Regions from separate parts of the Cupriavidus mimosae genome, predicted to be linked through region 1. Evidence: riboswitches for the same ligand, from Rfam matches in the RefSeq annotation. Region 1 holds a riboswitch; the other holds the start of a gene.
What was found. A riboswitch is a leader RNA that binds a small molecule or an ion and turns the genes downstream of it on or off. The one in region 1 is predicted to bind glycine.
Positions count from the first base shown of each region.

Region 2: another riboswitch for glycine. It lies ahead of gcvT (glycine cleavage system aminomethyltransferase GcvT); the one in region 1 lies ahead of MKD50_RS14630 (D-amino acid dehydrogenase).

Region 1 covers NZ_JALHRY010000007.1:46,389-49,793, reverse strand. Annotated here, with positions in the region: gene MKD50_RS14635 (TonB-dependent receptor) at 1-1,725, opposite strand, end outside; glycine riboswitch at 1,960-2,058, shown strand; glycine riboswitch at 2,059-2,177, shown strand; gene MKD50_RS14630 (D-amino acid dehydrogenase) at 2,193-3,405, shown strand, end outside.
Region 2 covers NZ_JALHRY010000008.1:196,823-200,227, forward strand. Annotated here, with positions in the region: gene gcvH (glycine cleavage system protein GcvH) at 24-404, opposite strand; gene gcvT (glycine cleavage system aminomethyltransferase GcvT) at 505-1,632, opposite strand; glycine riboswitch at 1,727-1,851, opposite strand; glycine riboswitch at 1,873-1,960, opposite strand; gene MKD50_RS16880 (YMGG-like glycine zipper-containing protein) at 2,034-2,261, opposite strand; gene MKD50_RS16885 (UvrD-helicase domain-containing protein) at 2,536-3,405, shown strand, end outside.

The DNA.
Region 1 (3,405 bases):
GCGCTCGAAGGTCAGGTCCTTCGAGAACGAGCGCTCGGGCCGCAGGTTGGGATCGTTGTTGATCAGCGCGGTACCGGTGATGCGACCCTGGAACAGCTCGCTGACGGTCGGGTAGCGATAGGCCTGGCCCAGCGACAGCCGGCCCAGCCAGTCCTGCCCCAACGCCTTCTCCAGCGCCAGCTTGGGCGACCAGTTGGATTCGCTGCGCACCGGATAGCCGATATCCACGCCAGGCTGGCTGCGGCTGCCGTCATAGGCGCGCCAGTGCTCGTAGCGCACGCCCGGGATCAGCTTCCAGTCCTCGGCGAAGTACCAGGCGTCCTGCGCGTAGAGCGCCTGGGTCTCGGTCTTGCCGGCGAAGGCATTGTTGAACGCGGTGATGGTGGCCGCGCGCCAGTCCGAGGTGTTGTAGGTGGTGTTGCTCAGCCGGTAGTTGTCATAGTGGTAGCCGAAGGTGACCCAGTGCCCGCCCTGCAGGCGCTCGGGGCGGTAATCTGCTTTCAGGTCGAGCGTGCGCCAGCCGGTGCCGTCGCCATAGGTGACCGTGCCCGGTCCGTTGCCGACGGTGTTGGCGCTGCGGCTCACGTCCTTGCTGACATCGAACAGCGACGCTACCCCGGAAAAATTCCACCCCGTCTGGTTGCGCGTGCGCAGCGACAGGCCGTAGAGCCAGCGTGCATCCTCGCCATTGCCGGGCGCAAAGGCGTTGGCTGGAATCACGTACTGGTAGCCGCCGATGTTCACCGGACCGCCGGACACCACGTTGCCATTGGCATCGCGCAGGTAGCTGCCGGTGGCGTTGGAGCGGTCCTGCTGCCAGTAGGCAGCGGTGAACTGCGCCTGCAGCGTGCTGGTGATGTCGTAGCCGAGCTTGAGCTTGAGCTGGTCCTGCACCGTATGCGTAACGCCCTCGCTGTTCACGCCCATCACCACGCGGTCGCGGCCGCTCTGGTCCTGGTCGAAATAGGCCCCCGAGACCGGCGTGTCGGCGGCGCCCGCGGGCCGCTCCGAGCGCGACGCGGTATAGAAGCTGAGCGGCTGGCTCTTGCTGTCCTGCCGGTCCACGCTGACCAGCCACGAGAACGCGCCGACGCGGTCGCCCACATAGGCGTTGGCATGCACCCCGTTGAAGTTATCGTGGGTGCCGTACAGGCCGAAGCGCTGCGTGAACAGCTGCACGCTGGCATCGCCCTCGAACTTCTCCGGCGTGCGCGTGGTGATCAGCACCGTCGCGCCCAGCGAATTGCCGGGATACAGCGCCGAATACGGCCCGTACAGCACGTCCATACGCTCGATCTCGGCGGCATTGACCAGCGACCAGCGCGGCGGGAAGCTGAAGTCCGAGCCCAGCAGGTTGGACAGCAGCAGCCCGTCCGCATAGACCAGCCCGCGTGCCGACTGGCGCGAACTGGTGCTGCGCACCGAAATGATCGAATTCATATCGCCGATAAAGCGCTTGCGCACGGCGAGGTTGGGCGCGTACTTGAGCGCGTCCTCGGTATTGACCACGTTAAAGTCGGCCATGCGCGTGCTGCTGATGCCATACGCCGGCGCCGGCGTGTTGGGCGGGATCGCCGGCGTCTCGCCGCGTTCGGGGCGGGCCGATACCACCACCTCCTGCAGCGGCGCGGGCGCCTCCACGGGTGCCTCCACCCCTTGGGCGGCGGCCACGGCGGGGCCCATCAGCACTGCCGAAACGGCCAGTGCAATGCGGTGTTTCTTCACTGAATGCCTTGTTGTCGTCGTTGTGGGCTCGCCGCGCCTGCGCGGCAGCAGGCGCTCCTCCCGGGCGCCCCCGAGCTTCCCCGATAGCGAGCGCTGACATTTTATGGCGCCGGAAGCCATTGGCCGATGCGACATAGCGACGCGGCCAGCGCAGCCATATCCGCATGCATCCGTGTTAACCCGTATATCCAATACGGGGCCTTGTCACTACATTGCCCCGACTGGCGTCAAGCCAGCGTGATGCAGGGAGAGACTGTCGCGGCGCCCGCCGCGCACGGCGCCGAAGGAGCAACCGCCCCGGAAACTCTCAGGCAAAAGGACCGGCATCACCCGTCAGTGCACTCTGAAGAATGCCGGACGCCATCGTCCGCCCGGCATACCGAAGGAGCAAGCGCGCCCGCCCCAGTGGCAAGGCGTCGTGAATCTCTCAGGTCCAGAACAGAGGGGGCGTCCTACACGCATGTCGCGTGCGGACTCCCACCCTTCGACGTTCCTGGATCCTGCAGATCATGAAGACAATCGCTGTCATCGGCGGTGGCATCACCGGTGTCACCACCGCCTACGCGCTGGCGCGGCGCGGATTCTCCGTCACGCTGTTCGAACGGCATCGCTATGCCGCCATGGAGACCTCGTTCGCCAACGGCGGCCAGCTCTCCGCATCCAACGCCGAGGTATGGACCCACTGGTCCACCATCGTCAAGGGGATGAAGTGGATGCTGCGCAAGGATGCGCCGCTGCTGGTCAATCCCCGGCCCAGCTGGCACAAGCTGTCGTGGTTCGCCGAGTTCATCGCGTCGATTCCCCACTACCGCCGCAACACCATCGAGACCGCGCGCCTGGCCATCGCCGCGCGCGAGCACCTGTTTGCCTGGGCGGCGCAGGAAGGCATCGATTTCGATCTGAAGAAGGAAGGCATTCTCCATATCTACCGCGACCAGGCCGGCTTCGAGCATGCCGGCCGCGTCTCCGCGCTGCTGGCGCAGGGCGGGCTCGAGCGGCGCGCGGTGACCCCGCAGGAGATGCGCGCGATCGAGCCGACGCTGGCGGGCTCCTACTACGGCGGCTACTTCACCGAAAGCGATTCGACCGGCGACATCCACAAGTTCACCAGCGGCCTGGCCGCCGCCGCTGCTCGCCTGGGCGTGCGCTGCCGGTACGGCCAGGACGTGCGCGCGGTGAAGACGGACGGACGGCATGCCACCGTCACCGTGCAGGACGGCGCGGACAGCGCCAGCTCTACCTTCGACGGAGCCGTGATCTGCGCAGGCATCGCAAGCCGCGCCCTGGCGGCAGGGCTGGGCGACCGCGTCAACATCTATCCGGTCAAGGGCTATTCGATCACGGTCAACCTGACCGACGACGCCAGCCGCGCCGCGGCACCGGTGGTCAGCCTGCTCGACGACGAAACCAAGCTGGTCACCAGCCGCCTCGGCCACGACCGCTTCCGCGTCGCCGGCACCGCCGAGTTCAACGGCACCAACCGCGATATCCGCGCCGACCGCATCCGCCCGCTGGTGGACTGGGTGCAGCAGTGCTTCCCCGGCGTCAGCACGCGCAGCGTGGTGCCATGGGCCGGGCTGCGGCCGATGCTGCCCGACATGCTGCCGCGCGTGGGGCGCGGCCGCTCCGCCTGCATCTTCTACAACACCGGCCATGGGCATTTGGGGTGGACCTTGTCGG
Region 2 (3,405 bases), on a different contig from region 1:
CCTGGCGCGGGACCGGCGGGCGATCAGGCGCCGACGCTGGCCTTGTAGGCGTCGGCCGACATCAGGCCGTTGACGTCGTCGCCGTTGGCCGGCTTGAGCTTGAACAGCCACGCGTCGAAGGCGTTGGCGTTGACGCTTTCCGGCGCCGCGGTGGCGGCTTCGTTGACCGCGATCACTTCGCCGGCCACGGGTGCGTAGATGTCGGAAGCAGCCTTTACCGATTCCACCACGGCCAGCGCGTCGCCGGCACCGACCGACTTGCCCACTTCGGGCAGTTCCAGGAAAACGATGTCGCCCAGCGCATCCTGTGCGTGGTCGGTGATGCCGATGGTGAGCGTGCCGTCGGCTTCGACGCGCACCCACTCATGCGACTCGGTGTACTTGAGGTCAGCGGGGAAATTCATGAAGGTTCTCCGGATTCAGATCTGTTTCTTGTTGGGTGATACCTGCCCGGCAACGCTGCCGGCAGGCGAGGGCGACCGTTGGGTGAGCGGGGCTGTCCCCTTAGCTCACGAGTGCCTTGCCATGACGCACAAACGGCAGTTTAACCACAGTCGCGTTGAGTTTGCGGTCGCGGATCTCCACCTGCACGGTGTCGCCCACGTTCACCCCCTGGGGCAGGCGCGCGAATGCGATCGATTGCGACAGCGAGGGGCTGAAGGTGCCGCTGGTGATTTCGCCGTCACCAGCGGGGGTGATGACTTTCTGGTGGGCGCGCAGCACGCCCCCTTTGTCCCGCAGGATCAGGCCGAGAAACTGCTGGCGCGAACCGGCCGCGGCCAGCGCCGCCTTACCTGTGAAATCGCGCTCGCTCTGCAGGTCGACGGTCCACGCCAGGCCCGCGTCCAGGGGCGAGACCTTGATATCCATGTCCTGGCCGTACAGGTTCATGCCAGCTTCGAGGCGCAGCGTGTCGCGCGCGCCCAGGCCGGCCGGGCGCACGCCCGCGGCATTCAGTTTTTCCCACAGGCCGGCGACGCTGGCGGCCGGCACCACCAGCTCGAAGCCGTCTTCGCCGGTGTAGCCGGTGCGCGCCACCATCACTTCGCCGAGGGCGGGGTCCTGCACCACCACCGCGTTGAACGGCTTGAGCGCATCGGAAGGCTGGGTCGACGGGAAGGTGCTCCACACCTTGGCGCGGGCGTTGGGGCCCTGCACCGCGACGATCGCCAGCGGCTGCACGCCCGCGGGCGCAACGTCCTCACGGCGCGGCGTGATGGTCACGCCGCTGCCGGTGGCGTCGTTGCGGGCGCGGATCCAGTCGATATCGCCGACCGCGGTGCCGGCGTTGACCACCAGGCGGAAACGGTCCTCGGCGAAGAAATAGACGATCAGGTCGTCGATGACGCCGCCGTTCTCGTCGAGCATGCAGGAGTAGAGGGCCTTGCCGGGGGACTGCAGCTTGTCGACGTTGTTGGCCAGCAGGCCGCGCAGGAAGCTGCGGGTATTCGGGCCGGCGAGATCGACCACGCACATGTGGGAGACGTCAAACATGCCGGCATCGTTGCGCACGGCGTTGTGTTCTTCGATCTGGGAGCCATAGTTGACCGGCATGTCCCAGCCGCCGAAGTCGACCATGCGGGCGCCGAGGGCGCGGTGGATAGCGTTGAGGGGCGTGGCCTGGAGCGTCATGGAATCCTCGGGGCAGTCTCGGTTGGCGAAAACAAAAAAGGGCCATCCGCCGCAACCATCGCTACGCCAATATGGCAAGCAATCCGCTGCGGCGGATGACCCCTCTGTCCTCGATACCTGAGAGATTACGAGGCGGATCCCGTGGACCCAATCCTCGTGCGCCCCTTCGGTGGGCACGCTCGCCACGAATGGCGGGTGCCGCTCTCCAGAGTGCGGCATGCATCGTGTGCATGTTGCATGCCGATCCGACCGGTCCGTGGTGCCTGAGAGTTTTCGGGTGATACCCCTTCGGCGGCGCAGGCGATGCGCGCTCTCCCGGTCGGATGCGCGCAATGTACGGGAGGCCCCCGCCTTTGTCAAACCAAGGCGAGGCCGCCGTACCCACCGCTGCGCGGCAGCGCTTACTTCTTCTTGTCGTCGGTAACGACGTTACCGATTACGCCGCCCACTGCCGCCCCGCCCAGCGTACCCAGCGCGCTGCCGTCGGTCAGGACGGCGCCGCCGACCGCGCCGGCACCGGCGCCGATGGCGGTATTACGTTGTTTCGGGGTCATGTCCGCGCAACCGGCAAAGGCCGCGACCGTCATGCCGATCAGGGTCACCTTGGTCAAAGTTTGCAGGGTTTTCATTGTTGGCTCCGATGTGATGATTTGTGCATGCCCAAGCGATCCGACGGACCGGGGGACACACTGTTTAGAGTGTCGCGTCATGTCATTGGCTCCGCGTTTTACGAAGTGTTACGCCAGTGACACAGCCGCGCCCGTGCGCGCGGCTTGCGCTGACTGACCCGCCGCGGCGACCGTGTTAACATCGGCAGCTTTGCCGCAGGCCCGGGTGACGGGATGCCGGCAATTCCCGCCGCATTCCGTCGATTCCGCCGCTGCCCCCACACGCTTGCCCCGCATGACCCATGGCCTGAACCCCGCCCAATCCGAAGCCGTCCGCTACCTGGACGGGCCTTGCCTGGTGCTGGCCGGCGCGGGCTCCGGCAAGACCCGGGTGATCACGCAGAAGATCGCGCATCTGATCGAGGACAAGGGCTTCGAGCCGCGCCATATCGCCGCCGTCACATTTACCAACAAGGCGGCCAAGGAGATGCAGGAGCGCATCGCCAAGCTGATGGAGGGCAAGACCACGCGCGAGGGCAAGCGCATTCCGCTCAAGCAGCTGACGGTCTGTACGTTCCACTCGCTGGGCGTGCAGATCCTGCGCATGGAAGCCGAGCACGTGGGCCTGAAGCCGCAGTTCTCGATCATGGATTCGGACGACTGCTTCGGCCTGATCCAGGAGCAACTGGGCACCACCGACAAGAAGCTGATCCGCGGCGTGCAGAGCACGATCTCGCTGTGGAAGAACGGCATGGTCGACCCCGAGGCCGCGATCGCGCAGGCCGCCAATGCCGACGAGCACCAGGCCGCGCTGGTCTACCGCAACTACGTCGCCACGCTGAACGCCTACCAGGCGGTGGATTTCGACGACCTGATCCGCCTGCCGGCCGAACTGTTCGCGCGCGATGAAGCGGTCCGGCTCAAGTGGCAGAACCGGCTGCGCTACTTCCTGGTCGACGAGTACCAGGACACCAACGCCTGCCAGTACCAGCTGCTCAAGCTGCTGGCGGGTGGCTCGCACCTGCGCGCGCCGGCCTTCACCGCGGTGGGCGACGACGACCAGGCCATCTACGGCTGGCGCGGCGCCACGCTGGACAACCTGCGCGGCCTGCAGACCGACTTCCCCAACCTGAAGGTGATCAAGCTGGAGCAGAACTACCGCTCC